3 regions of the Klebsiella sp. NPDC088457 genome follow, and region 1 is predicted to be linked to each of the others. Evidence: predicted binding sites of a transcription regulator. Region 1 holds the regulator's gene; each other region holds the start of a gene.
What was found. The regulator CRP, encoded in region 1, controls carbon source genes, mostly activating them, when cyclic AMP is high. The targets are predictions, from matches to a motif close to ATGTGANNNNNNTCACAT.
Positions count from the first base shown of each region.

Region 2: a site for CRP is predicted at 8,624-8,641, ahead of focA (formate transporter FocA). Genes of this name have one in related genera too.
Region 3: a site for CRP is predicted at 2,998-3,015, ahead of ACI2JR_RS07840 (YjcB family protein). Genes of this name have one in related genera too.

Region 1 covers NZ_JBJDNH010000019.1:39,105-49,185, forward strand. The annotation lists gene ACI2JR_RS13870 (ABC transporter ATP-binding protein) at 1-557, shown strand, start outside; gene ACI2JR_RS13875 (nuclear transport factor 2 family protein) at 666-1,118, shown strand; gene ACI2JR_RS13880 (hypothetical protein) at 1,142-1,339, opposite strand; gene ACI2JR_RS13885 (hydrolase) at 1,567-2,526, shown strand; gene ACI2JR_RS13890 (YheU family protein) at 2,523-2,741, shown strand; gene ACI2JR_RS13895 (phosphoribulokinase) at 2,778-3,647, shown strand; gene ACI2JR_RS13900 (OsmC family protein) at 3,749-4,153, opposite strand; gene crp (cAMP-activated global transcriptional regulator CRP) at 4,459-5,091, shown strand; gene ACI2JR_RS13910 (YccS/YhfK family putative transporter) at 5,144-7,222, shown strand; gene ACI2JR_RS13915 (aspartate aminotransferase family protein) at 7,212-8,432, opposite strand; gene pabA (aminodeoxychorismate synthase component 2) at 8,522-9,085, opposite strand; gene ACI2JR_RS13925 (putative adenosine monophosphate-protein transferase Fic) at 9,118-9,720, opposite strand; gene ACI2JR_RS13930 (YhfG family protein) at 9,710-9,877, opposite strand; gene ppiA (peptidylprolyl isomerase A) at 9,985-10,081, opposite strand, start outside.
Region 2 covers NZ_JBJDNH010000027.1:65,359-75,439, forward strand. The annotation lists gene ihfB (integration host factor subunit beta) at 1-277, opposite strand, end outside; gene rpsA (30S ribosomal protein S1) at 429-2,102, opposite strand; gene cmk ((d)CMP kinase) at 2,238-2,921, opposite strand; gene aroA (3-phosphoshikimate 1-carboxyvinyltransferase) at 3,115-4,398, opposite strand; gene serC (3-phosphoserine/phosphohydroxythreonine transaminase) at 4,471-5,559, opposite strand; gene ACI2JR_RS17770 (DUF421 domain-containing protein) at 5,747-6,439, opposite strand; gene ycaO (30S ribosomal protein S12 methylthiotransferase accessory factor YcaO) at 6,555-8,315, shown strand; gene focA (formate transporter FocA) at 8,701-9,558, shown strand; partial or broken gene ACI2JR_RS17785 (pyruvate formate lyase family protein) at 9,610-10,081, shown strand, end outside.
Region 3 covers NZ_JBJDNH010000009.1:68,682-78,762, reverse strand. The annotation lists gene soxR (redox-sensitive transcriptional activator SoxR) at 145-603, opposite strand; gene soxS (superoxide response transcriptional regulator SoxS) at 689-1,018, shown strand; gene ACI2JR_RS07845 (EAL domain-containing protein) at 1,003-2,607, opposite strand; gene ACI2JR_RS07840 (YjcB family protein) at 3,141-3,422, shown strand; gene ACI2JR_RS07835 (hypothetical protein) at 3,469-4,170, opposite strand; gene ACI2JR_RS07830 (hypothetical protein) at 4,139-5,758, opposite strand; gene ACI2JR_RS07825 (CS1-pili formation C-terminal domain-containing protein) at 5,772-8,297, opposite strand; gene ACI2JR_RS07820 (EcpB family pilus assembly chaperone) at 8,322-8,990, opposite strand; gene ACI2JR_RS07815 (common pilus major fimbrillin subunit EcpA) at 9,051-9,635, opposite strand; gene ACI2JR_RS07810 (LuxR C-terminal-related transcriptional regulator) at 9,740-10,081, opposite strand, start outside.

The sequences.
Region 1 (10,081 bases):
ACCTCCTGCTGCTGGATGAACCGACCAACCACCTCGACCTCGATATGCGCCAGGCTTTAACCGAAGCGCTGATTGATTTCGAAGGCGCGCTGGTGGTGGTCTCGCACGATCGCCATCTGATACGTTCCACCACCGACGATCTCTACCTCGTACACGACGGTAAAGTCGAACAGTTCGATGGCGACCTCGAGGACTATCAGCAGTGGCTCAGCGATTCGCAAAAGCAGGAAAGCCCGTCGTCAGAAGCCGTAAAAGATAATGGCAACAGCGCTCAGGCCCGTAAAGACCAGAAGCGCCGGGAAGCCGAACTGCGGACCCTCACCCAGCCGCTACGCAAAGAGATTGCCCGCCTCGAAAAAGAGATGGATAAGCTTAACGCCCGGCTCGCCGAGGCAGAAGAGAAGTTAGGCGACAGCGGCCTGTATGACGCCTCCCGCAAAGCGGAGCTGACCGCCTGTCTGCAGCAGCAGGCCAGCGCGAAATCCGGGCTGGAAGAGTGCGAAATGGCCTGGCTGGATGCCCAGGAGCAGCTGGAACAGATGCTGATGGAAGGCTGAGGCGGCCTATGCTAAGACAAGAGTTTAAACGCAACGGCGCGGTTTATGGCAGCGCGCCGTTATTGGCCCCTGCCAACGACCGCCACTCATCTGCGAAGAGGAATTGCCATGGTCAAAAAAACGCTTATCTCCCTCTCACTCCTTTGCGCCCTGAGCCATACCGCCTTTGCCGCCTACACCGGGAGTGAATTAAAGAATAAAGAAAATGTCATCGCTTTTTATAATAAGGCGCTGAACGATAAAGACTTTGATGCCGCTAAAACCTACCTCGGCAAGGAGTATATCCAGCACAACCCCGGTGCGCAGAACGGGCCCGAAGGCTTTCGCCAGTTTATCGCCTTTCTGAAAGATAAGTTCCCGAACTCCCATAGCGAAATTAAGCGGGTGATTGTCGACGGCGACTATGTGGTTCTGCACGTTGCCTCCACCGGTCGCGAGCCGGGAGTGACCCGCGCGATAATCGATATTTTCCGCCTCGATGCGCAAAACAAGATCGTTGAGCACTGGGACGTTATCCAGACCGTTCCGGAAAAAACGGCCAGCGGTAACAGCATGTTTTAAGCCCATCGCGCAGCCATCTTTCGTCAGATGGCTGTTTCTCCGGCGCGGTTCTCCGCCATAGCCTGCAGGGCGTTATCGCCCTGATAAGCGCAATACAGGCGTGGCAACTGGCGGCTAATCAACGTGGTCACCTGATGAAAACGCGGTGGCATTTTTTGCAAACTGCAGGAGATCGCTTTCGACAGTACAGGTTTGATCTCTCCCGGCAGAGCGACCCGCAACCTGTAGACTCCCGGCGGCGTTAATTACTGACAGCGCGCACGCCAGTCATCACCCGGCTCAATTTCGTGTAACCTATAGCGCTGGCGACAAGACCACATATCGTCTAACCTGCGCACTTCATGCGCGGTATAATGTTCTCAAGTTTCTTAATTGCTCTGGTGCTATGGTTGAAATCACCCCTACAGAAATGACTCCCCCCGCCGATGATTCGCGCGAGTTTCACCCGATGCGCGGCGTGGGCAATCGTCATCTGCAAACCATGCTGCCACGCCTGATCCGCCGTAAGCTAGGCTTCACGCCGCACTGGCAGCGTCTCGAGCTGCCGGACGGTGATTTTGTCGATCTGGCGTGGAGCGAAAACCCCGTTCAGGCGCAGCACAAACCGCGGCTGGTCGTGTTTCATGGTCTGGAAGGCAGCTTGCATAGCCCGTATGCCCACGGCCTTATTCATGCGGCGATGCAGCGCGGCTGGCTCGGCGTGGTCATGCATTTTCGCGGCTGTAGCGGCGAACCTAACCGTAACAACCGCATCTATCATTCAGGCGAAACCGAGGATGGCACCTGGTTCCTGCACTGGCTGCGCCGCGAGTTCGGCGTCGTCCCTACCGCCGCGGTCGGTTATTCGCTGGGGGGGAATATGCTGGGCTGCCTGCTGGCCAAAGAAGGGGATAACGTTCCGCTCGATGCGGCGGTGATCGTATCGGCCCCCTTCATGCTGGAAGCCTGCAGCTACCATATGGATAAGGGCTTCTCCCGGGTCTATCAGCGCTACCTGCTTAACCTGCTAAAGGCCAACGCCGCGCGTAAGCTAAAGGCGTATCCTGGCTCACTGCCGGTTGATTTACGTCAGCTTAAAGGCATGCGCCGTATCCGTGAGTTTGACGATATGATTACCGCCAAAATTCACGGTTTTGCGGATGCGCTGGACTACTACCGCCAGTGCAGTGCGATGCCGCGCTTAAGCGATATCACCAGGCCGACGCTGATCATTCACGCCAAGGACGATCCTTTTATGGATCACCACTCCATCCCGCCGCAGGAACGGCTGCCGGCTAATGTGGAATATCAGCTGACGGAGCAAGGCGGCCACGTCGGGTTTGTCGGCGGCACGCTACGCAAGCCGGAAATGTGGCTGGAAAAACGGATTCCGGACTGGTTAACCCGTTGGTTAGGAGCACAAAAATGATTATTCCCTGGCACGATCTGGATCCCGAAACGCTGGATAACCTGATCGAAAGCTTTGTGTTGCGCGAAGGCACCGATTATGGTGAACATGAACGCTCGCTGGCGGATAAAGTCGCCGGCGTCAAACAACAATTGAGAAGCGGAGAAGCCGTGCTGGTGTGGTCAGAACTGCACGAGACGGTCAACATCATGCCCCGCAAGCAGTTTCACGGCTAAGGCGGCGCCACACCATCGTTTAATCTGGGAGTTGTTATGTCTGCCAAACATCCGGTGATTGCCGTCACAGGCTCCAGCGGCGCGGGAACCACGACCACCAGCCTCGCCTTTCGTAAAATCTTCGCGCAGCTGAACCTGCGCGCCGCCGAAGTAGAAGGCGATAGCTTTCATCGCTATACCCGCCCGGAAATGGACATGGCGATCCGCAAAGCGCGCGATCAGGGAAAGCACATCAGCTATTTCGGTCCGGAAGCGAACGACTTCAGCCTGCTCGAAAATACCTTTCTCGAATACGGGCGCAACGGCACCGGCCAGTCGCGGAAATATCTGCATACCTATGATGAAGCGGTGCCGTGGAATCAGGTGCCAGGTACGTTTACGCCATGGCAGCCGCTACCGGAACCTACCGATGTCCTGTTTTATGAGGGCCTGCACGGTGGCGTGGTAACGCCGCAGCACAACGTGGCACAGCATGTCGACCTGCTGGTCGGCGTAGTGCCGATCGTCAATCTGGAGTGGATTCAGAAGCTGATCCGCGATACCAGCGAACGCGGCCATTCCCGTGAAGCGGTGATGGACTCCGTGGTGCGTTCGATGGAAGACTATATCAACTTCATCACCCCGCAGTTCTCGCGTACCCATATCAACTTCCAGCGCGTCCCCACCGTCGATACTTCCAACCCGTTTGCGGCGAAAGGCATCCCGTCGCTGGATGAAAGCTTTGTGGTGATTCATTTCCGCAATCTGCAGGATATCGATTTCCCGTGGCTGTTAGCGATGCTGCAGGGGTCGTTTATCTCGCATATCAATACGCTGGTGGTGCCGGGCGGAAAGATGGGGCTGGCAATGGAGCTCATCATGGCGCCGCTGGTCGAACGGCTGATGGAAGGGAAGAAAATCAGTTAACCACGTTAAAAGACCCCGGGCGCCTGGCGCTAAGCGGGGTTTTCGTTCTTCACTCACGGCTCCCGGATAAGGCGTTTGCGCCGCTCTCCGGGAAAGGCTGCTTAGCCTTCCACCACTTCATAGGTGTGGGTGATATTCACCGTTTTTTGCAGCATCAGCGCCACCGAGCAGTATTTCTCCGCCGACAGGTCCACCGCACGAGCGACGGCCGCCTCTTTCAGCTCATTTCCGGTGACGATAAAATGCATGTTGATATGGGTAAACAGGCGCGGCGCCTCTTCCCGGCGTTCAGACGTCAGCTTCACTTCACAGTTGCTCACATTGTGACGCCCTTTCTGCAAAATCGACACGACATCGATCGCGCTGCATCCGCCCGCCGCCATCAGCACCATCTCCATCGGGCTTGGCGCTTTATCCCCGGAGTTGCCGTCCATCAGAACCTGGTGGCCTGACGCGGACTCTCCGATGAAGGTTAACCCTTCAACCCATTTCACACGAGCTTGCATAAAATTTAACTCCAAGGTTGCAATTTTCCTGACAGATTACGCGCACATAACAATTCTCGCAACGGAAGGCGACCTGCGTCATGCTGAAGCGAGACACCAGGAGACATGCGGCGAAAGCTATGCTAAAACAGTCGGGATGCTACAGTATTACATTGATGTACTGCATGTATGCAGAGGAGTTCACATTACAGGCTGAAGAAAACTCACCAGCCGTTTCCCAGGCATAGGGAAACAATACGATTGCATGCCCGGATGCCGTGTAGTGTCGGCACCCGGAGATAGCTTATAACAGAGGATAACCGCGCATGGTGCTTGGCAAACCGCAAACAGACCCTACCCTCGAATGGTTCTTGTCTCATTGCCATATTCATAAGTACCCATCTAAAAGCACGCTGATCCACCAGGGTGAAAAAGCAGAAACGTTGTACTACATCGTCAAAGGCTCTGTGGCTGTGCTCATCAAGGATGAAGAGGGTAAAGAGATGATCCTCTCTTACCTCAACCAGGGCGATTTCATCGGTGAATTAGGCTTGTTTGAAGAAGGCCAGGAGCGTAGCGCCTGGGTACGTGCGAAAACCGCATGTGAAGTGGCCGAAATCTCCTACAAAAAATTCCGTCAGCTGATCCAGGTAAACCCGGATATTCTGATGCGTCTGTCATCGCAGATGGCTCGTCGTCTGCAGGTAACCTCAGAAAAAGTGGGTAACCTCGCCTTCCTCGACGTTACCGGCCGTATCGCTCAGACGCTGCTGAACCTGGCGAAACAACCGGACGCCATGACCCACCCGGACGGGATGCAAATTAAAATTACCCGTCAGGAAATCGGTCAGATCGTGGGCTGTTCCCGTGAAACCGTTGGCCGTATTCTGAAGATGCTGGAAGATCAGAATCTGATCTCTGCGCACGGTAAAACCATCGTCGTTTACGGTACCCGTTAAGTCGATAAAACGGCGTGTTGTACCCACAATACGCCGTTTTTGTTTCCCCTCGATGTGGCGCAGGCTGATTTACCACCCGGAAGTCAACTATGCACTGCGGCAAACGCTGGTGCTGTGCTTGCCTGTCGCAATCGGACTCCTGCTCGGTCATTTACAACAGGGTCTGCTGTTCTCGCTGGTGCCTGCCTGTTGCAACGTCGCCGGTCTGGACACGCCGCATAAGCGCTTTTTTAAACGCCTGATCGTCGGCGGCTCCCTGTTTGCCGGCTGTAGTCTGGTCGTCCAGCTGCTGCTGCAGCAGGATATCCCGTTACCGTTAATTCTCAGCGGCCTGGCGCTACTCCTTGGCGTCACGGCAGAAATCAGCTCCCTGCACGCCAGACTCTTGCCCGCCTCGCTGATTGCCGCGATCTTCACTCTGAGCCTTGCCGGGAATATGCCTGTCTGGGAGCCGCTGCTGATCTATGCTCTCGGCACGTTGTGGTACGGCCTGTTTAACTGGTTTTGGTTCTGGCTTTGGCGCGAACAGCCGCTACGTGAATCGCTAAGCCTGCTCTATCGCGAGCTGGCCAACTACTGCGAAGCCAAATACAGCCTGTTGACTCAGCATATCGATCCGGCCACCTCGCTGCCGCCGCTGCTCATCCGCCAGCAGAAGGTCGTGGACCTGATCACCCAGTGCTATCAGCAGATGCATATGCTGGCGGCAAATCAACACAATGACCACAAACGCCTGCTGCGGGCGTTTCAGGTGGCGCTGGATCTTCAGGAACATATCTCCGTCAGCCTGCATCAGCCCGAAGAAGTACAAAAGCTGGTGGAACGCAGCCATGCGGAAGCGGTGATTCGCTGGAATGCGCAAACCGTTGCCGCCCGCCTGCGGGTGCTGGCGGATGACATCCTTTATCATCGTTATCCGCAGCGCTTTAATATGGACAAGCAAATCGGCGCGCTGGAGAAAATCGCCTCGCAGCATCCCGATAACCCGGTCGGGCAGTTCTGCGCCTGGCACTTTAGCCGTATCGCCCAGGTGCTAAGAACCCAGCGCCCGCTGTATGCCCGTAATCTGATGGCCGATAAAGAACGCCGTCTGCCGTTACTGCCGGCGCTGAGGAACTACCTCTCGTTGAAATCGCCGGCGCTGCGCAACGCCGCGCGCATCTGCGTCATGCTCACCGCCGCCAGCCTGATGGGCAGCGCCCTGAACCTGCCCAAACCCTACTGGATCCTGATGACGGTGCTTTTCGTCACCCAAAACGGCTACGGCGCGACGCGGGTGCGTATTGTTCATCGGGCGGCGGGTACCCTCGCCGGGCTGGCGATTGCCGGCCTGACGCTGCACTTTCACGTTCCGGAAGGCTATACGCTGACCGCGATGCTGATCGTCACGCTGCTGAGCTATCTGATTATTCGTAAGCATTATGGCTGGGCGATGGTGGGCTTTACCGTCACCGCGGTGTATACCCTGCAGCTGCTGACGCTAAACGGTGAACAGTTTATTGTCGCCAGACTTATCGATACCCTCATCGGCTGTCTTATCGCCTTTGGCGGAATGGTGTGGCTGTGGCCGCAGTGGCAAAGCGGGCTGTTGCGTAAAAATGCCCATGACGCGCTGGAGGCCGATCAGGATGCCATCAGGCTTATCCTGAGCGACGACCACCAGGCACCGGCGCTGGCCTATCAGCGCATGCGCGTCAATCAGGCGCATAACTCGCTGTATAATTCGTTGAACCAGGCGATGCAGGAACCGGGTTTTAACGCGCAATACCTCGACGACATGAAACTGTGGGTCACCCACAGTCAGTTTATTGTCGAGCATATCAACGCGATGACTACCCTCGCCCGCGAGCACAACATGCTGACCCCGGAGCTGGCCCGGCGTTATCTGGAATCCTGTGAGATTGCGCTCCAGCGCTGTCAACAGCGGCTGGACTCTGACGGTCCCGGCAGCGCGGGCGATGTCAATATTATGGAGTCGCAGAATGCGGAAGTGCCCCATGGCCCGTTAAGCACCATGGAGCAGCATCTGCAGCGGATCCTCGATCATCTGAACACTATGCACACCATCTCCTCGGTGGCATGGCGTCAGCGTCCGCATCATGGCATCTGGCTACGCGCGGTTAAGCGCTAAGTACCCGCTGTACCGCCTGAGCGAAACGGGCCATCCCTTCGGCAATATCGTTTTCGTCAATCACCAGTGAAGGAACAAAGCGCATCACGTCAGGCCCGGCGTTTAATACCATCACCCCGGCATCCGCCGCCGCATAGAGGAAATCGCGGGCCCGGCCTTGATGCTGCGGCTTAAGCTCGGCGCCAATCAACAGCCCCATCCCGCGGATGTCGCTGAACAGATCAAACTGCGCGTCAATCTGCTGCAGGTGCTGCACAAACAGCGCGCGCTTCGCGTTGACGCCTTCCAGCACCTCAGGGGTATTGATCAGATCAAACGCCGCCCCGGCCACGGCGCAGGCCAGTGGGTTACCGCCGTAGGTCGAACCGTGGGAGCCGGCATGGAACGCGCTGGCGATGTCGTTTGTCGTCAGGACGGCGCTAATCGGGAAACCGCCGCCCAGCGCTTTGGCGCTGGTGAGGATATCCGGCGTCACGCCGTAATGCATATACGCGAACAGCGAACCGGTACGCCCCATGCCGCACTGCACTTCATCAAACACCAGCAGCGCCTGGTGCTCATCGCACAGCTCGCGCAGCCCCTTAAGGAACTCCGGCGTCGCGGCCATCACCCCGCCTTCCCCCTGAATTGGCTCAACCACTACCGCACAGGTATGGTCGTCCATCACCGCTTTCACCGCATGCAGATCGTTAAACGGCACGTGGACGATATCCGCCGGTTTCGGGCCGAAGCCATCGGAATATTTGGGCTGCCCGCCCACGGAGACCGTAAACAGCGACCGGCCGTGGAAGGCGTTATGGAAGGCGATGATTTTGGTCTTATACGGACTGTGGCGGGTAATGGTGTAATGGCGCGCCAGCTTGAATGCGGTTTCGTTGGCTTCGGTGCCGGAGTTCATAAACACCACGCGTTCGGCAAAGGTGGCATCGACCAGCTTGCGCCCGAGGCGCAACGCCGGTTCGTTGGTAAAAACGTTGCTGGTGTGCCACAGGGTTTCGCCCTGCTCATGCAGCGCCGCGACCAGAGCCGGATGACAATGACCTAATGCCGTCACCGCAATCCCGCCCGCGAAATCAACGTACTCTTTGCCCTGCTGATCCCATACGCGGCTACCTTTACCTTTTACCGGGATGAATTCTGCAGGTGCATAAATCGGCAGAATAACTTCATCGAATATGGCGCGGGTAATTACCGGTTGCTCAGTTGCCATGTCATGCCATCCTTCTTCGTTATGCAGTCATTATTGTGATAATCTACTCACAAAATATGCATAAAAAATCAATCAATGGCAACTACAAATCACCGGTTGAGGAAGTTTGCCAGCAGCTGATGCCCCTGCTCGCTAAGAATGCTCTCCGGGTGGAACTGTACCCCTTCGAGATCCCACTCACGGTGGCGGATCGCCATAATCTCACCGCTGTCGCTGCGGGCCGTGACCTCAAAGCAATCCGGGAGCGTCGCCGGGTCAATCAACAGCGAGTGGTAGCGGGTAACGGTCAGCGGATTATTCAGCCCCTGGAATACCCCTTGCCCGTTGTGGTGAATGGGCGAGGTCTTGCCGTGCATCACTTTGGCTGCCCGCACGATCGTGGCGCCAAAGACCTGGGCGATGGCCTGGTGACCAAGGCACACCCCCAGCAGCGGAATCTGGCCGGCATAGTGTGCAATCACCGCCAGGGAGATACCTGACTCATCCGGGGTGCACGGACCTGGCGAGATCACGATTTTCTCCGGCGCCAGCGCCGCTATCTCCTCGAGCGTCAGCTCATCATTACGCCTGACCAGCACCTCGGCACCCAGTTCGCAGAAGTACTGGTACAAATTCCAGGTGAAAGAGTCATAGTTGTCGATAAGCAGGATCATGGTGGCTCCGGAAAAAACAAAACCGGGCTATTCTACTCAGATTCGCGCGCTTCGCTTACCACTTTGCTAAAGATCCGTTCGAGAGGTTGTGGATCGCCCATCGCCCCCAGCTGATTAGCCTGGCTCCAGGCGTCGGGATCGATATCGCGCCAGTCGAGTACAAAGCCGGCGTGCAGGGCCAGCTGTTCAAAGAAAATCCGCTGCGCCAGGCCGCTCCCCAGGCGGAACGGATGCAGGACATTGATTTCGCCGTAGTACCAGCTCAGGCGCTCAACGAACCCAACGCGAGTAAGCCCGCTGAGGTAATTCTCCTCTTCAAGCGCGCGCATCAGCGCATTGCCCTCTTTTTCTATCCACGCAAAATGGCAAAAAGGGGTGTCGCCCCGGTAAATATCGACTTCTCTGAAGTGCCCCGCCCAGTCAAAAATATCCTGATAAAGCTGATGATGGATGAAACAGAGATAGGGCAACCCGCGCACGCGCGGCCCCAGCGCCAGCGTTGCCGCCCGCAGGGAGGTGAATTCCCACGCCGCCTCCTCCAGACGCTGGGCCTGACGAATGCCAAGGCGGTTGCGCATCACGTTAAGAGCGGGATAAAGATAAGGGTCGCGATCGTCGCCGTATTTATTGCTCATAGCGCCTCCTCAGCTCAGCAAGATGCGCCAACGCCAGCTCGGCGCTCAGCGTTACCAGCGGGATCGCCACGCCCTCCAGGCGACGGCTGGCCTGAAAATTCACATTGCGGGTCTGTTCCCAGAGTTGGGATTTTTGCTTATCGGTGAGTGAACGCATGGTCGCCTCCCTTATCGTCCCCCGTTTGCCACAAGTATAAGCAGCAATTTCAGGTTACGCAGAGCGGCCAGCAGCGCGGGCGATGTCGCCCGCGCGCAGAGAGGAGATTACGGCAGAACTTTCGCTGACAGGATCACGACGGGTTTGGACGGTACATTCTGGTACGGCCCCACGTTGTGCGTCTGCACCTGAGAAATTTTATCC
Region 2 (10,081 bases), on a different contig from region 1:
AAATATTGGCGCGGTCGCGTAATTCTTTCCCGGGCTTAAAGTGCGGAACGTACTTACCTTCCAGTTCGACTTTATCGCCAGTTTTCGGGTTACGCCCGGTGCGAGGTGCTCGATAATGCAAAGAGAAACTGCCGAAACCGCGGATTTCAATGCGCTCACCTTGAGCAAGCGTTGAGGCCATATGTTCCAGCATTTCTTTAACAGCATCTTCGACCGCTTTCGCAGGAATGTGAGATTGCTGGCTGGCAAGTCTTTCTATCAATTCTGACTTGGTCATTATTCCTCCGGTTTCCTTCAAGGCAAAATTAGCTAACTGCTTTAAACAAGGGCGGCCGTAGCCGCCCTTTGTGCTTGATTACAGGACGAATCCTGCAATCTGTCAAGTAAACTCGTCATAATTCAGGTTGTTGTAACCTGAATGACGAAAATTACTCGCCTTTAGCTGCTTTGAAAGCTTCAGCCATTGCGTTGTTAGAGAAGTTTGCATCTTCCTGTTTGTTAACAGTGGCGATAGCATCTTTCTCATCAGCTTCGTCTTTAGCACGAACAGACAGGCTGATTGCGCGGTTTTTACGATCAACGCCGGTGAATTTAGCTTCAACGTCATCGCCAACGCTCAGAACCAGAGTCGCATCTTCAACGCGGTCGCGGGAAGCTTCAGAAGCGCGCAGGTAACCTTCAACGCCGTCAGCCAGTTCTACGGTTGCGCCTTTAGCGTCAACTGCAGTGACTTTACCGTTGACGATTGCGCCTTTCTTGTTCAGTGCAACCCAGTTGTTGAACGGATCTTCTGCGAGCTGTTTAACGCCCAGAGAGATACGCTCACGCTCTGCGTCAACCTGCAGAACAACCGCTGCGATTTCGTCGCCTTTTTTGTATTCACGTACTGCTTCTTCGCCTGCAACGTTCCAGGAGATGTCAGACAGGTGAACCAGGCCGTCGATGCCGCCGTCCAGGCCGATGAAGATACCGAAGTCAGTGATAGACTTGATTTTACCTTCAACACGGTCGCCCTTGTTGTGGGTTTCCGCAAACTGCTGCCACGGGTTGTTTTTGCACTGCTTCAGACCCAGGGAGATACGACGACGTTCTTCGTCGATATCCAGAACCATAACTTCCACTACGTCGCCAACGTTAACAACTTTGGACGGGTGGATGTTTTTGTTGGTCCAATCCATTTCGGAAACGTGAACCAGGCCTTCAACGCCTTCTTCGATTTCAACGAAGCAGCCGTAGTCGGTCAGGTTGGTCACGCGACCGGTCAGTTTGGTACCTTCCGGATAACGCTTAGCGATAGCTACCCACGGATCTTCGCCCAGCTGTTTCAGGCCCAGAGATACACGAGTACGCTCGCGGTCGAACTTCAGCACTTTAACCGTGATTTCGTCGCCAACATTGACGATTTCGCTCGGGTGCTTAACGCGTTTCCACGCCATGTCGGTGATGTGCAGCAGGCCGTCAACGCCGCCCAGATCAACGAATGCGCCGTAGTCAGTGAGGTTCTTAACGATACCTTTGACTTCCATGCCTTCCTGCAGGTTTTCCAGCAGCTGATCGCGTTCTGCGCTGTTTTCGGATTCGATAACGGCACGACGGGAAACAACAACGTTGTTACGCTTCTGGTCAAGCTTGATGACTTTGAACTCAAGCTCTTTGCCTTCCAGGTGCAGGGTGTCGCGAACCGGACGAACGTCAACCAGGGAACCCGGCAGGAACGCGCGAATACCATTCAGCTCAACAGTGAAGCCACCTTTAACTTTGCCGTTGATAACACCGACTACAGTTTCAGCTTCTTCGTAAGCTTTTTCCAGCGTGATCCAAGCTTCGTGACGTTTAGCTTTTTCACGGGACAGCAGGGTTTCACCGAAGCCGTCTTCTACTGCATCCAGGGCAACGTCAACTTCGTCACCGACCTGGATTTCCAGCTCGCCCTGGGCGTTTTTGAACTGCTCTGCCGGAATGGCAGACTCAGATTTCAGACCGGCGTCAACCAGTACGATATCTTTGTCGATAGCAACAACAACACCACGAACGATGGAACCCGGACGGGTTTCGATTGTTTTTAAGGATTCTTCAAATAGTTGAGCAAAAGATTCAGTCATGTTTAATCTTCAGGTTTCATATTTAACGTCCACCTGGCTCCATGCCGGATGGGGTTGTTTAACATACCCGCTAACACTCCATTGCTGCGGGGGTACTGCTATAATTCGGAGGCCTGGCGCTTCACCGTTTAACGGTCAGGCGACTGCCAATTTTTCGCGCGCATAGTGTAGCGCTTTTTCAATAACTTGCTCAATGTTTAGTTCAGTCGAATCGAGAACTAAAGCATCAGCGGCCGGGACAAGCGGCGCCACGCTGCGATTGCGGTCGCGATCGTCACGCTCTTTTATCTCGGACAAAAGACGTTCAAAGTTAACACTAAAGCCCTTTTCCTGCAACTGCAGCATGCGTCTGTGGGCACGCTCCTGCGCGGATGCATCAAGGAAAATTTTCACCGGCGCATCGGGAAACACCACGGTTCCCATGTCACGTCCATCGGCAATCAGGCCGGGCAATTCACGAAAAGCGCGCTGACGACGGAGTAACGCTTCACGCACGCGCGGAAACGCAGCCACTTTCGAGGCGGTATTCGCCACTTCCTGGGTACGGATTTCAGCGCTGACGTCTTCGCCTTCCAGCACGACCTCCAGATGACCGTCGGTGGAAATAAAACGTACATCCAGATGTGCGGCCAACGGCACCAGCGCCTCTTCCGATTCGACATCAACATGATGATGCAGCGCCGCGAGGGCCAGAACGCGATAGATAGCACCGGAATCCAGCAGATGCCAGCCCAGCGCTTCCGCCATTGCCTTGCACAACGTGCCTTTACCCGCGCCGCCAGGCCCATCAATGGTGATTACCGGAATATTTGCCGTCATCTTTTTCTCCTTCAGCAAGGCGCATAGAATATAAACGCCGCGCATTATACGCATCTATACGCCGGAAAGTGAGCATTGCTTGCAAATTACGGACTACCAGAAATGTAATGCAGAAGAATTGCGCAATTATAGCGGGCCGATGGAACATCAGCCCGGGAGATGACAATGTTTTACTTTTTTGCGTCGGCGAACGTTAAGCCAGCGTACTGATCCGCGCCAGCTGCTCGAAGTAATCCGGGAAGGTTTTCGCCGTGCACTTTGGATCGAGAATGGTCACCGGCGTATCGGACAGCGCCACCAGCGAGAAGCACATCGCCATGCGATGATCGTTATAGGTGCCAATCTCGGCAAACTGCAGTTCGAGCGGCGGCGTGATGCGGATATAATCCTCACCCTCTTCCACTTCGGCGCCCACTTTACGCAGTTCGGTCGCCATCGCAAACAGACGGTCGGTCTCTTTGACGCGCCAGTTATAGATGTTACGTAAGGTGGTGGTCCCCTTCGCAAACAGCGCCGCGGTAGCGATGGTCATCGCCGCATCCGGGATATGGTTCATATCCATATCAATCGCATTCAGCTCACCGCGAGTGCAGGCAATATAGTCTTCACCCCAGGTGACGGTGGCCCCCATATTTTCCAGCACGTCGGCAAAGCGGATATCGCCCTGCACGCTATTGCGACCGATGCCGGTCACTTTTACGGTACCGCCTTTGATCGCCCCGGCGGCGAGGAAATAGGAAGCCGAAGAGGCATCGCCTTCCACCAGATAATCGCCCGGCGACTGGTACTGCTGATTGCCGCTGATGACAAAACGCTGATAAGCCTGGTTCTCGACCTCAACCCCAAAGGTTTTCATCAGATGCAGGGTGATATCAATATACGGTTTGGAAACCAGATCGCCTTTAATGGCGATCGTAGTATCCTGCGGCGCCAGAGGCGCGGCCATCAGCAACGCGGTCAGGAACTGGCTGGAGACGCTGCCGTCCACTTCAACCTGGCCGCCGGCAAAACCACCGCGCAGGCGCAGAGGCGGATAGTTTTCCTGCTCCAGATAATCAATTTGCGCGCCGCCCTGACGTAGAGCATCGACCAGATGACCAATCGGGCGCTCTTTCATCCGCGGCTCGCCGGTCAGCACGATATCGTTGCTTCCCAGGCACAGCGCGGCCGCCAGCGGACGCATCGCGGTCCCGGCGTTACCGAGGAACAGCTCCAGCGCGCTACCGGCCCGCAGCGGACCAGCGTTGCCGGTCACTTCACAGCGGGTACGATCGGCTGACAGGGCATAATGAACTCCCAGGGCGCTCAGGGCATTCAGCATATGGCGTACATCGTCGCTGTCCAGCAGATTGGTCAGCACCGTAGTGCCACGGGCTAATGCCGCCAGCAGCAAAGCGCGGTTAGAGACACTTTTTGACCCAGGCAGGTTCACGGTGCCATCGACTCGCGCAATGGGTTGTAACGTCAGGGATTCCATCAAACTCAACTCTCAAACAAACAGAATAAAAACCCCGCAGGCCAGCTGCGGGGATGAAAAGCAAGACCGTGATTAGCCGTGACGACGTTCAAAGTCCTGCATAAAGTCGGTCAGCGCCTTCACGCCCGCCAGCGGCATCGCGTTATAGATAGAGGCACGCATACCGCCAACCACCCGGTGGCCTTTCAGCGCGTGCAGGCCCGCGGCGAAGGACTCTTCAAAGAACAGTTTATCCAGCGCGCTGTCGGCCAGCTGGAACGGCACGTTCATACGGGAACGGTTGGCCGCCGCCACGTCGTTACGATAGAAGCTGCTGCGATCGATAACGCCATAGAGCAGATCGGCTTTTTGCTGGTTGATCTGGTCCATTGCGGCCACCCCGCCCTGCTCTTTCAGCCATTTGAACACCAGGCCCGCCAGGTACCAGGCAAACGTCGGCGGGGTGTTAAACATCGAGTCGTTGGCATCCAGCACGGTGTAGTCAAGGATTGACGGACAGGCGACGTTGGCTTTACCCAGCAGATCTTCGCGTACGATGACCAGCGTCAGGCCCGCCGGACCAATGTTTTTCTGCGCGCCGGCATAGATAACACCGTAACGGCTGACATCGATCGGCGCAGAAAGAATGGTGGAGGAGAAATCGGCCGCAACAATCACGTCGTCAGCAAAATTCGGCGTTTCATCAATCGCAATACCGTCGATGGTTTCATTCGGGCAATAGTGCAGATACGCCGCGCCAGGGGTCAGCTGCCACTCGCTCATCGGTTTGACCGCCCGCAGGCCATCAACCGTCACTTTGGCGTCGATGGTATTGGGCGAACAGTATTTTTTCGCTTCTTTAACCGCGCTTGCCGCCCAGTAACCCGCATCGACGTAGTCTGCGGTGGTTTTATCACCCAGCAGGTTCAGCGGAACGCCCGCGAACTGACCGCGACCGCCGCCGTGGCAGAATAAAACTTTGTAGTTGGAAGGGATATTGAGCAGATCGCGAAAATCCTGTTCTGCCGCCTCGGCCACCTGGATAAACTCTTTGCCACGGTGACTGATTTCCATGACCGACGTCCCCAGACCATGCCAGTCACACAATTCCTGCTGTGCCAGTTTGAGAACTTCCGCCGGCAGCATTGCCGGGCCCGAACTAAAGTTATAGACCTGAGCCATTTCCCCTCACCACGTTGCTATGTTGTCTGCCCGCGAACCATCGCGAGCATAAGTTATTCCTGTGGCTATCGGTTTTATCATTCAGTGACACACACCGCAACGAGTAAAACTAAGCGGCCACGAAATGCGGCCGCCGTCACACAAAAGAATCTACCAGCTTGACGTCATAAAACCGACATAATTGCTGTCAGGTGACTCTTTTCGCCCGGCTGGCCCGCGACCATTCTGCATTTGCGCAGCGCGGACATAATTGTTTATCCCCGGCGCGTAGCCTAAGAACTGCGCTACAACGTACGCAGGCATATTCATCGTCGCGCGGAATGGTGGCGAAGCTCGCGTTGTGCGGCGGAGGTAAAATGGACAGGCCGGCTTTAACGTCTCGATCAGGATAGTAGTAGAGACTAATTTGTCCGTTCGTTTCCAGAATAGCCAACCTGACCTGACCCAGCTGTTCAACACCGTTGACCCGCAGCTCCATAAAAAACTCGAATTCGGTCATGTTTTCCGCCTGTAATTTTTCCCAGGCCAGTTCACCCTGTTCGATGACCGCGATCGGTTTGCCCTCCAGTAAGTCCTCCAGCTTCTCGCTTTTGCCCATCAGCCACATAATCAGCCGGTAAAGCAGCGCCAGGGTGACAAAGACCACCAGCACCGGCAGCATCGGGACATCATCATAAAAAGCGACATCGCCCGCCGCGGAACCGAGGGTCAGAATAATGAGAACTTCAAACAGCGACATCTGCCGCACACCGCGTCGGCCGGTGATTTTAAGAAAAATAAAGACCAGTACAAAGGTGTACACGCTGCGCAGCGCCACCTCAGCCAAAAAATCCACTGGCACTTTATCCAACGCCATACGATGCCAATCAAATGCCTTCATGGTTAACGCCTGAACAGTTATCGGGTGTCAGTAAGGATAGCCAGACGATGGAGATAGCGCCGGTCATCTAAAAGCCGTATCATTGCGCGCTTTACGTACGATAAAAGTGATCGCCATGACTCAAACGTTTATTCCCGGCAAAGACGCCGCCCTGGAAGACTCCATCGCTCGCTTCCAGCAGAAGTTGCTCGACCTCGGATTTGATATTGAAGAGGCCTCATGGCTGAACCCGGTACCCCACGTGTGGTCAGTACATATCCGCGATAAAGAGTGTTCGCTGTGCTTCACCAACGGTAAAGGCGCGACCAAAAAAGCGGCGCTGGCCTCTGCTCTGGGCGAATACTTCGAACGTCTGTCCACCAACTATTTCTTCGCCGACTTCTGGCTGGGCGAAACGATCGCCAACGGGCCGTTCGTTCACTACCCGAACGAAAAATGGTTCCCGCTGACTGAAAACGACGACGTGCCGGAGGGCCTGCTGGATCCGCGCCTGCGCGCATTCTACGATCCTGACGATCAGCTGACCGCCAGCATGCTGGTAGATCTGCAATCAGGTAACGATGAGCGCGGGGTTTGCGGCCTGCCGTTCACCCGTCAGTCCGATGGCGAAACCGTCTATATTCCGATGAATATCGTCGGCAACCTGTATGTATCTAACGGCATGTCTGCGGGTAATACCCCGAATGAAGCGCGTGTTCAGGGCCTGTCGGAAGTTTTTGAGCGTCACATTAAAAACCGCATTATCGCTGAAAGCATCAGCCTGCCGGAAATCCCGGCTGAGGTGATGGCGCGCTACCCGGGCGTGGTGGAGTCCATCAATAAGCTGGAAGCGGAGGGTTTCCCGATTTTTGCCTACGATGGCTCGCTGGGCGGCAAATACCCGGTGATCTGCGTGGTGCTGTTTAACCCGACGAACGGGACCTGCTTCGCCTCCTTCGGCGCCCACCCGGATTTCGGCGTCGCGCTGGAACGTACCGTCACCGAGCTGCTGCAAGGCCGCAGCCTGAAAGATCTCGATGTCTTCACGCCGCCGACCTTCGATGATGAAGAGGTCGCCGAGCATGCCAACCTTGAAACCCACTTTATTGACTCCAGCGGTTTAATCTCCTGGGATATGTTCAAGCAGGATGCCGACTACCCGTTCGTCGACTGGAACTTCTCCGGTACGACGGAAGAAGAGTTCGCGACCCTGATGGCCATCTTCAAACAAGAAGATAAAGAAGTTTACATCGCTGACTACGAGCACCTGAGCGTCTACGCTTGCCGCATCATCGTTCCGGGGATGTCTGACATTTATCCGGCAGAAGATCTGTGGCTGGCGAATAACAGCATGGGCAGCCATTTGCGCGAAACCCTGCTTTCCCTGCCGGGCAGTGAGTGGGAGAAAGAAGATTATCTCGCGCTGATTGAACAGCTCGACGATGAAGGTAATGACGATTTTACCCGCGTGCGCGAACTGCTGGGTCTGGCGACGGGCAAAGACAACGGCTGGTATACGCTGCGCATTGGTGAGCTGAAGGCGATGCTGGCGCTGGCAGGCGGCGATCTGGAACAGGCGCTGATCTGGACAGAATGGACCATTGAATTCAATGCCTCAATCTTCAGTGCAGAACGCGCGAACTACTACCGCTGCCTGCAGACGCTGTTGTTACTGAGCCAGGAAGAAGAACGCGAACCGTTACAGTACCTGAATGCCTTTGTCCGTATGTACGGTGCCGATGCGGTAGAAGCCGCCAACGCCGCGCTGAGCGGTGAAGCGCCGTTCTACGGTCTGCAGGCGGTCGATAGCGATCTGCACGCTTTCCCGGCTCACCAGTCCTTGCTGAAAGCTTATGAAAAACTGCAGCGTGCAAAAGCCGCATTCTGGGCAAAATAAGACCGCCTTTCGCGGTTGAGCACTCTACCAGCGGGGCCGATTACGGCTCCGTTTTTTTATCCTTACGCACCGCCCCGCCTTATTTGTAGTTGCAAAGTTAATTTCGCGTAAAAAAAATTTACGCAGCACTTTATGGTTGTTAATTTTAATAAAAATACCCCATTTTAATTAACCGTCATTTGCGCGCAGAAATGAAAAAAATCAACATAAGTTGTAAATTTTAAAATTTATTTTCATCATAAAAAACATAAAGTTAACCATGAAAAAAATGAAAACCATACATTGACAGGGCCTATAGTTCCGGTGGGATATGATCTACATCAATTTCCCTTCTATAATGCTTTGTTAGTATCTCACCGCCAACTTATATAAAGAGAGAGTTAGTGTGAAAGCTGACAACCCTTTTGATCTTTTACTCCCTGCTGCCATGGCGAAAGTTGCCGAAGAAGCAGGTATCTATAAAGCGACAAAGCACCCGATGAAGACATTTTATCTGGCGATTACCGCTGGTGTTTTCATTTCCATCGCTTTTGTCTTCTATATCACTGCAACGACCGGTACTGCCGCGATGCCTTTCGGTATTGCCAAGCTGATCGGAGGGATCTGCTTTTCACTCGGCCTGATTCTTTGCGTCATTTGCGGTGCAGACCTGTTTACCTCGACCGTTCTGATCGTCGTGGCGAAAGCCAGCGGGCGAATTACCTGGGGTCAACTGGCGCGAAACTGGCTCAACGTCTATGTTGGTAACCTGATAGGCGCTTTGCTGTTTGTCTTACTGATGTGGTTGTCTGGCGAGTATATGGCCGCCAACGGCGGTTGGGGCCTCAACGTCCTGCAAACCGCTGACCACAAAATGCACCATACTTTTATTGAAGCCGTGTGCCTGGGGATCCTGGCAAACCTGATGGTCTGTCTGGCGGTGTGGATGAGCTACTCCGGCCGCAGCCTGATGGACAAAGCCATGATTATGGTTTTACCCGTGGCCATGTTTGTTGCCAGCGGTTTTGAGCACAGTATCGCTAACATGTTTATGATCCCGATGGGGATCGTAATCCGTGACTTTGCAAGCCCGGAATTCTGGACCGCTATCGGTTCCACTCCGGAAAATTTCTCTCACCTGACCGTTATGAACTTCATCACTGATAACCTGATCCCGGTCACTATCGGGAACATTATCGGCGGTGGTCTGCTGGTTGGGTTGACATACTGGGTCATTTACCTGCGTGGCGACGACCATCACTAAGGGCCGTTTCAGGCAGTAAATAAAAAATCCACTTAAGAAGGTAGGTGTTACATGTCCGAGCTTAATGAAAAGTTAGCCACAGCCTGGGAAGGTTTCGCGAAAGGTGACTGGCAGAACGAAGTCAACGTCCGTGACTTTATCCAGAAAAACTATACCCCGTACGAAGGTGACGAGTCCTTCCTGGCTGGCGCAACTGAGGCGACCACCAAGCTGTGGGACAACGTAATGGAAGGTGTTAAACAGGAAAACCGCACTCACGCGCCTGTTGATTTTGACACTTCCCTTGCCTCCACCATCACTTCTCATGACGCTGGCTACATCGAAAAAGCACTTGAGAAAATCGTGGGTCTGCAGACTGAAGCGCCGCTGAAACGTGCAATCATCCCGTTCGGTGGTATCAAAATGGTTGAAGGTTCCTGCAAAGCGTACGATCGCGAGCTGGACCCGATGCTGAAAAAAATCTTCACTGAATACCGTAAAACGCATAACCAGGGCGTGTTTGATGTTTACACCAAAGACATCC
Region 3 (10,081 bases), on a different contig from region 1:
GCAATCCGGAACCTCCAGCAACATCTTGCGCAATACCGAGGGGAGCCGATGTCGGGGGAAACCCTCCTGGGAACCATCAGGATAGAGTAAAAAGACAAAGACCGGAAAACAACTAAAGCGCCCTGTTGTGGCGCTTTAGTTTTATCAGTCATCTTCCAGCAGGCGCGCGCCGGTCCCCTCTTCGCCCAGCTTATCTCCCGGGTTACGCAACGGGCAGTCGCGCCGCGACAGACAGCCACAGCCAATGCAACCATCAAGCTGATCGCGCAGCGCGGTTAAGGTATGAATGCGCCGGTCCAGCTCTTCCCGCCACTGCGATGAGAGCTGCTTCCACTCTTTCGCACTGAGGTTATGCCCTTCCGGCAACACGCCAAACGCATCGCCGATGGTCGCCAGCGGAATACCGATACGCTGGGCAATCTTGATGATCGCCACGGCGCGCAGCACGTCGCGCCGATAGCGTCGCTGATTGCCGGTATTACGCTGGCTGTGAATCAGCCCTTTGCTTTCATAAAAGTGCAGGGCGGAAACGGCAACGCCGGTGCGTTTTGCCACTTCCCCTGGGGTCAGCAGCGTTTTGATGCGGGGTGATTTCTTTTCCATAAAAGCGCTTTACCTCAAGTTAACTTGAGGAATTATACTCGCCCGCAGACAAAACGACGAATCGAGAATTGAGAGAGGCCGCTTTATGTCCCATCAGGATATTATCCAAACGCTTATTGAATGGATTGATGAACATATCGATCAACCACTTAACATTGATGTAGTCGCCAGAAAATCGGGATACTCAAAATGGTATCTTCAGCGGATGTTCCGCGCCGTTATGCATCAAACGCTCGGCGATTACATTCGTCAGCGCCGGTTATTGCTGGCGGCGGAGGCGCTTAGAACCACCCAGCGTCCGATCTTTGATATTGCGATGGATCTTGGCTATGTGTCGCAGCAGACGTTCTCACGGGTCTTCCGCCGGGAGTTCGACCGCACCCCCAGCGACTATCGCCATCAGATTTCCGCCTGACCGATTTGCGTACCTGGGCGGAGCGCCATCGGGGAGTTCACCAGCCAGCGTCTGAACTCCGGCAGCGGCATCGCCCTGGCAAAGTGCCAGCCCTGACAATACTGAACGCCGCGCTGCCGTAGCCAGTTGACCTGGTCTGGCGTTTCGACCCCTTCGGCAACGATCTTCAGACGCAGACTGCAAGCCATATCAATAATATGCTCGACGATCATCCGGCTGGAGCTATTGGTGGTGAGGGTATCGATAAAAGATTTATCGATCTTAAGAATGTCCACGTTCAGCGAGTGGAGATTATGGAGATTGGAATAGCCGGTGCCAAAATCATCAATGGCGATCTCATAGCCCGCCTCGCGAAAGGCCTGGATAACCGGCGTGGTTTTCTGCACATCAATAAACCCACGTTCGGTGACCTCAATTTTTATCTGCTCGATGCGGATCGCGTAGCGCTCCGCCTTTTCACCGATTTGGGCGATAAGCCGCGATGAGTGAAAATCGGTAGCGGAGAGGTTAATCGCCACATACAGCTGCGGATGCCGCGCCAGAAACTCCCCCACTTCCGCGAACAGCTCGTCCACGACATAGTCGGTCACCCGGGCCATCATTCCTTCATTTTCCGCCAGCGGAATAAATTCGGCCGGGCCCATCACCGGGCCATCGCACCCCGGCCAGCGCAGCAGCGCTTCAACACCGACGCAGCGGTTATTTTTAATATCGATGATCGGCTGATAATGCAGGCATAGCTGACGGCGATTTAACGCGCGCTGCAACTTCTTGCGCGGGGAATGGTATTGTTGCCGGGTTCGCGACCACACCAGCAAAATCAGCATGCTACAAATCAGACCCAGCGGGAGGGTGAGCGTCATCTGATCGTATAAGCCCTGATAATAGCTGGCGTATGAAGTGGACATAATCACGGCGATCGGGCGGATTGCCGAGTGGGCGACGGTATACACCCGGTTGTCATGCTGGAAAAAGGCGTCCTGGTGACGAATTTGCCGGTGTAACCCACGCACGTCGGCATTGCGGCTGGTGGAAAAAAAGAGGTGCGTTTTGGTATCAAACAGACCGTAGGCCAAATCTTTATCACTTGATATTAACGAACTGTAGGAAAGTGGGTTAATCACCGCGACGTAGCGTCCGCGCTGCATATAGTTCATGGCAAAGCCGGGATAGAAAGGCGTATCGCGGTAGTAGTAGATAGCGACATCCGGTCTTTTGGTATAGTTCGCCGGCGGAATACGCCAGGGAGTATCAGGGTGTACCGCGGTAGAACAAAAAAACCGACTGCCGTTGGCATAAATTAAATCATCAACGTAAAGCGAACTGCGAACAATCGTCAGCATATATTGCTGATGGCCAGGAGAGCATATTGTCCCTTGATATTGCATGGCCATTTCCCGCGCCCGCTCGGCCTCATAAATGACCATTTCCGTTTTTTGCAACGCCAGTTGAGAAAATGAACGAAGCTGGTCCGTGGTTTCCGCTTTAGCTCTGATTTGCGCAAACCACAGCGCCAGAACCACCGGTAGCAGGACCACGAGGGTAATACCAAATGTTCTCAACACCTTGTGCAGTGTGCGACGATTCATTTCCGCTGTTTATCCATGCGATACGCCTTAATCACGGTAAAAGATCACTCCTGTTGTAATACAACAGAGACTATTTCCAGCAACCCGCTATTTGATGTAAAACCCCACCCTCAATAATGATGAATAATACTGATTTCATCGGGAATCGAGAAACATTCTCGACATTATGCGAGCAGTACCACGCTCTGATTCGGTTTATCCGTACGCTCGTCGGAAATAAGTCATAAAAGCCGCAGAGAAACGCGACAAAAAAGAAATCAAAGGCCGGGAATGTGAAGTTTATAGCCTGAGTGAACACTAAAAATATCCCCCACCATTATCCACAATAATAACAAGGTTAAAAAACAGCCAAAAAAAACGCCCATTTTTGGCTGGCGAATAAAACAACAAGTGTGATATAGTTCACACAACTTAATGAAACAAGAACAGTGTTTCATTACTCCCTTGATCGCCCGTAGATAGCCAGAGCGCCACGTCATTGTCAGTCTCGCCAGGTTGTCAAAGGCACCCGACTTTCTTTGAGGATGAGGTTGATGGCTTCCATTACTACCAGTGTCATACTCTTGCGCTGGCCGCTGGTGAGCGCGGTTTTGATGTTTTTGGCCAGTTCGATGAACATTCAGCTGCGCAAAAGTGACTATGCGGGACTAGCGGTGATTTGTAGCTGCCTCGGCCTGGTCGCCGCCTGCTGGTTTGCCACCGGCCTGTTAGGTATCACCCTGCTGGATATCGCCAAAATCTGGGGCAACATCAAAGACGTGATGGTCGACGTCATGAGTCAAACGCCGCCAGAATGGCCGATGATGATGACCTGATAATAAAAAAGCTTCCCTGCGGGAGGCTTTTTTATTTACCCGGCGCTCACGACGGGCAATCCGACGATATTTTAATAAACTTATCATTATAGATAATATACTTATTGCCAGGCTGGCGCAGTGCCGCCTGGCGAACCACATCCCCAGGCCGCAAATACCAGGCCTCACCCTCTTCTTCCGTTGATTCACACCCCGGTTTGATCAGCAGCTTAAACCAGGTATTACCGCTGTTGCTGACGCTCCCCGCCTGGCGATCGAAAGCCCATTGGAACTGTACCTGCCGCGGACGCACCACCAGAATCGTCTCCATCACCACGATCGGATCGATGCCGATCGCCGCGCCGGCGGCATTGTAGGCGATACGGTTACGGGTGGGAATTTCGCGAAATGCAACCCGGTAGTATCGCTCGCGGTTATCCTGCGGGCCGTGATAATAGAATTTAAAGTACTCCCCTTCCCCGGCCTGCAGGGTCAGCTGACGCGGAGCAAAGAGCAGCTCGCCGTCCGTCGGACGCGAGCGCACCTCGTTGCCTCCCGGACGGTCGATGCCGATGACTGAAATCTGGTACAGGTGCGCGCTCTGGTTGTTATTCAGTACCCGTTTGGCGACAAAATTATCCTCCGCTCCCAGCGAAAAGGTTAAGTTGCCGACGGCGATCGCCCCACTCGTTGCGGGCAAGCTGAGCAACAGCAGCCCCGCAGCGGCCTGCAGCAGTTTAATTAATATTACGCCACGTCGCCTGGACATGAATCTCTCCTGAAGCACTCACTTCACCAAACCAGCCATCGTTATCAATCGTTCTTAACGAAATATCGTCGTTCATCGGGATGGAAAATTTTACCGTGGTCTTGTTCATTACCCCGGCATCGCCGGAAGCATCCGTCCACGGCGTCGTCAGCCACAGCGCATCCGTCATATCGCGCCAGCGGCCGTCACAGCCTGCGTCGTAGGTTTTGACGCTGCCACTCTGGGTGGTAAATGCCAGCAGCCCCGGAAAGGGGACTTTTGTCGTGCCGTCTGCCGAACTGAAGAGGCAGTAGGAACGACCGGCGATCGACTGCGCCGGACCGGTCACTTTGATCAATACCTCATCGGCGGCCGTTCTTCCGCTGGTGGTGACGATATAGCCAATATCGAGCGCAGGCTGCCCCGGGCCGACGTTTCCCTCGCGTGAGGGTGAGCTGATGTACTCATCGGAGATAATGCTGATGCTAAAATCGCGCGGCTTAATAATGAGCGAGTTGGAGGTCGAAAACTCATACCAACCGGACTCCGGCGAAGTGGTGTTCTGAAAACGGAAGTTAAACAGATCCTGGGTGTTGATATCGCTGATGCCCAGCGCCACCATCTGCTTAAAAAAGTTGCTGGAAAAGAAGATGTAGACCGCATCCGAGGCTTTCATCTCGTTAAAGGTATAGTAATAGGCGGTACCGCTAACCGGCTTCCAGCTATTCCCGTTCAGGCTGAACTGCATATCATATATATTCACCGCTGAGGTCAACGATGAGTTATTAATGGCCGGGAAAATATGGATTGAGGTATTGCTCAGTCCGTTATGCTGCAGCGTATAGTTGACCATTTTGCAGCTCAGGCCGCTACGGGTGCCAATCGTCTGCGCCTGACAGTTAGTACTGCCCTCGCCCAGCGTGGGGATCCCATCGCTATTGATAAAGACTTCCGTCAGCGAATGGGTGTTGATGAGCTTCAGATTGGCCGCTTTCGTGTGAGTGACCTTGCGTACATACCAGGCGCCTGAAGCCTGATCCTTACAGCGCGCTCCGCTGGTCGCATCGTAGTTTACGGAGGTCTGGCAGGCATTAATGGTCATCGACAGGCTGCCGCCCACCGGCTGCTGCTGCAGATACTGATAGAACGAGTCCGACATCATGCCGTGCATCCACTTTTGCCCACCGGTGGTGACCGTTACGCCATAGAAACCGTTCGCGTCCGTGACCTGCGGCAAAATCAGGCTGGTCGCCATATCGCAACCGGCATACCAGTTAATACAGCGCAGGCCGCTCAGCGGATACGACACCGGCGCGTTTTCCAGCCACATATCAAACTTCCAGTTGGCGTTAAGTCCGGTATTAAAACCATTATCGATATAGCCCAGGCTCTGCTGATAGATGGTGCCGCTTCCGGTATATTTCAGCCCGGTCCAGCGGCTGGCGCCGGTCATACGCGGATCCAGCACCCCGCCAGGAGTGACGAAAAAGTTATCGTCGGAGTTGTTTTCCACGAAAACATACTGCACCGCGGCCGCATCCGCCCAGGTTGTCTTCGTCACCGCCGCGTCTGTCCGCGCCGCGCACAGCGCGGCGATAAACAGGCACATCAACGGGAGCCACTTAGCTTTCATTACCTTCTCCTGCCTGCTGCAAGCTGGCGTAAGTTTTCAGACCGGTACAGACCACATCGCCGACCCAAACCGCCCCGCGTGCCTGGCTAAGCTCCAGCCCCACTTCGCAGCTCTGGTTATTGCCGTAGGTGAAATCGATGGTCGGATATTTTTTATCCACATCCATCACAAAGCCGCCGCTGCTATCGGTGCGGGTACGGCCAATGTGGTTATTGATATGCGCATTCGCCAGCAGCGTGCCGTCCTCGGCGCGGATGCGCCCGGAAACGGTCACCATCTGTTTCACCTCCGGTTCAATGATCGCCACGTTGCCCGGATAGAGCGTCAGTCGGCTCTTGCGGCTGCTGACGATGTCGTAGCTGTCGAGGGAGTTCTTACTGTTCTGGAGTTCCACTTCATAACGGCTGTATGGCGAAAGCGGCAGATAGTTACGCTTGCCGGAGAGCTGGACTAGCCGCCCGTTGACCTTCGCGCTCAGCTTGCCGTCATCATCAAGATCGGTTTTAAAAATCACCCCGGCATTGCCGTCGGTCCGCCCGCTGGCGGCGATATTCCGCCCCTGCCAGCCGACGCTGCCGGTGGCGGTCAGGTTGGTATTCACATAGCCGTCTGCGCCGCTGTTGATATTCAGCGTACCGTTGGCGTAGCGCGTATCAAACTGGGCATAGGCTCCGCCGCTCAGCGTTTTGTCATCTCCGGTGTCCCCGGAAATCGCCCGGGAAATATTGGCGCCAAGCGTACGCACCATCCCCTCATCAAACTGCTTACGCGCGGCCAGGTTAGCCATGGTGTAGCCGTTCTGGTGGGTCATGCCGGCGCTGAACCAGTTGCCCAGCGGCAGCGAGAAGTCCAGCGCGATATATTTCCCGGTACTCGCGCTACTGCTGCCGTTATTGAAACGCTGAACCCCGGCACGCAGGCCCAGCGAACCAAAGGCGCCGCTAAACAGGGTCTGATAGTAATCGGCGGTGTAGTAATGGCTGCGATAGCGGCGATCATCGTTATAGCTGACGCTAAAGGTGCCGAGTTTTGACCACAGCGGGTTCAGGTTAAGCGTCCCGCCGATCGCCCGGTTATTGGCATCGCTACGCCGCAGCTTGTCGCCGATGATGGTTTTTTCCTGGTTAACCCAGACGGTGCTAAATCCCCCCGGCAGCGAGGTGCTGATGCTGCCGATACTGCTCCAGGAGCTATCGCTGGCCAGCATATTCTGCAGGTTAACGCTAACCGCCTCCGTCAATGGCAGGGTCAGGCGCGTCTCGGCCACGGCGTTGCTATCATAGCCGTAGCCGGTCGCCGCCCAGTTGATGGCGCCGACGGAGCCGGACGTGGACGCGCCCGCCAGCCAGCTCTCTTTTGCCGGCTGGCTCTTTTTACCGCTCTCCGACCAGCGGTCCATGTGGAAGCTGCCGCCCCAGATTTGCCATGCCAGCGGCGCGTCGGCCCCACGGCCGCGGCTGAAGAGCTTGTTCACGCGCTGGGTCCGTTTGCTCACGACCCGGCCGTTGACGATCGTTTCAACGTCAACATCATAAATCCCGTACGGCAATCCTCGGGTGTCCACTTCGTGGTTGCCCATCATAAAGTTCTGCACGCTCAACAGCCGTCCATCGCGCGACAAATGCACTTCACCCGCCGCCGGTAAAAAGGCGACGATCGGCGTCACCGATTGTGAATGATCAAACACCGTCGAGCTCGCCTGGTTGCCCCATGAGGCGCCGTAGATTTTCCCGGCCGAGATGGCGGTCATCGGCCCCAGAGACTGTAAATTCCACGTATCCAGCATGCCGCCGGCAAAGCGATGGCCGGCAAAATCACGCTCATACATGGCCTTATAAATCTCGCTATCCTGATTGCGGGTTCCGACGCCGTACAGCGAGCCATCCAGCACGATATGGTGTTCACGCAGCGAGCTGACGTTGTTCAACGACAGATAGCTGGAGGTACTGCTCCCGCCGTTGCGCATCTGGTTGTTATAGACCCCGAGGTTATAGTTCAGGCTGCTGCTGATCGCGTTGACGCTGGACTGGCCGATATCCTCACTGCGCGCTCGCAGCACGGTGCCCAGCGCCTCGCGCTTCACCACCAGTTGCAGCAGCAGCTGACGCAGGCTGAGCTGTAGCCGCGCATCGGTCGTGAGGCTGATACGTAAATCGCCATTGAAGGCTTCATTCGCCAGCCCGGTCAGCGTTTTCCGGGTTGGTTCGCTCACGCTGGCGTTGTCGCCGCGCTCTTCCAGCTGGATATGGCGGACGCGCAGCGTGCCGTTGTCCAGCCAGATAAAGGCGCTTCCGAGGCGCTGATCGTCCTGAGTCCCCGCGCTGCCCTCCAGATGCAGAAACAGCGGAATACTCATTCCATCCTGCAGCGCCTGGCTGAATGCCTGGGGAATCACCACTCCACCCATTTGCTGTATCTGCGGTTGGGCAGCACTGACGCTAAGCGGAATAGAAAAAATGGCCATACCGTAGGCAAAGAGCGTTTGCAGCTCAGGTGAAATTCGTAGCAGAGGCATAAGCTTATTCCGTCAGCACGAGGGTTATTTTACGGGCACAAACTGCTCACCCTGCCAGAGTGCGACCCGTCCTTTTTTATCGGCAACATTCACGCGGGTGAAACGGCGCTCTTTGCCGGGCATGAGGTAATAGTTTTCTTTGCACTCTTTGCCATCCGCCGGCTTCATGCAGGGGCCGTAGGCCAGGATACGCAACGTGGCGTTGCCGGTATTCACCAGCGTGCCGTTGGCGTATTGATAGCGGTAATCCACCTTGCGCGGCGCGATGACCAGAATGGTGCCGATCCGGGCTGATGCCGTGGCGACCGCGCTGCGGGTCGCGCTATCGCGCTGGGCATCGCTTAGCGCCTGATCGAACCAGACAATGCGGTAGTAGCGCTCGTTAGCATCCGCCGGTCCTTTATAGAAAAAGCGAATCACATCGCTGCTTTTCGCTGGCAGCAGCAGGCTGGCAGGGGTGAGTAACACCTCATCCTGACTTTCCATCGCGATGACGCGGCCGCCATCCAGCGGTGAGGAAAGGCGCTCAATATGGATATTGATTAAACGTCCGCTGTCGGTGGTGTTTTTAATCTCTTTGCTGAGTACGCTGGCATTGCTGCCCATAAATGAAGAGATATCGCCAACGTCCAGCGCCAGAGCGGGCATGATTGCGCAGAAATAGAGGCTGATAGCCAGAATGCGGTTTTTCATGGGAATTCAGTCCGTGAAAGAAAGCAGGGGGCAAGCCCCCTGCCTGGTATGTCAGTGGAATCAGCTGGTCCAGGTCGCGTCGAACTGGACGCTAACATCCCCGCTCCAGATCCCTTCCGGCAGCGTGCTGTAATCGGTTACCGGGGTCGAACCATCGGTGGTGCCACTGATAATGGTGAAATTGAAACCATCCTGTGCGGTTGCCCGTCCCGTCTGGTTGTAACCATTGGCCAGCGCGCTCAGGTTGCCGCCGAAAACGCTATTGGCGGTATCGATCATGATGGTATCGGCAGATTTTTCTACCGCTGCGCCGTTGTAATCAACGCCGACATTCAGCGTCGAACCGGAGGTATCCAGCTGGGTCAGGGTATTGGTAATCAGGCGGGAGGTCAGTTTAAATGCCGTCGCCGTGGCGTCCCCTTCAATCGCGACATCAAACAACCCTTTTTGCGAGTTAAAGCCTTTAATCCCTTCAGCGTACTGGAAAGCCAGGCTCCCCAGCGGAGTGACGACCAGTTTGCTGGTGGTGTCTTTTTTCGCCGTTGCCGACCAGGTTGCCACTGCCTGGGCAGTTACATCGGCAGCCTGAACGGTACCCACGCAGAAAGTGGTCACAAGTGCTGCTGCTAACATTTTCAATTTCATATTTATCACCTGATAAAGATAAGAGGCTTTTTATGGCCCGTACTGTTCCATAGTTCTTTATGGAATGATCACCCTTAAGAACCTGCTGTTCTTAAATGTAGAGATTAAATAAGACGGATAGCATTGCCTGAAGCCGGCAAAATAAAACGCATCAGCCCCAGCATGGTTATGTTATTATTATTTAATAAGCCGACCTTGTTGCTGGTATTATTTTTATGCAGACTCACCGTTTTGATGCTCAGACCGAGGATTTCAGAGACATCATTAAGTAAATTACCAATAATCATCAGCGACATTATCTTCTCTTCACGAACGGTAAGATTTCTTTTTCTGACTTTAATTTTTTTTAGTTTAAGAATACTTTCCACCGTTTTAACACTGGCATTGGCAGAGAGAAAACAAATGTTATTAATATCAGAAACCTCGCTGACAAATTTAGCATCGGG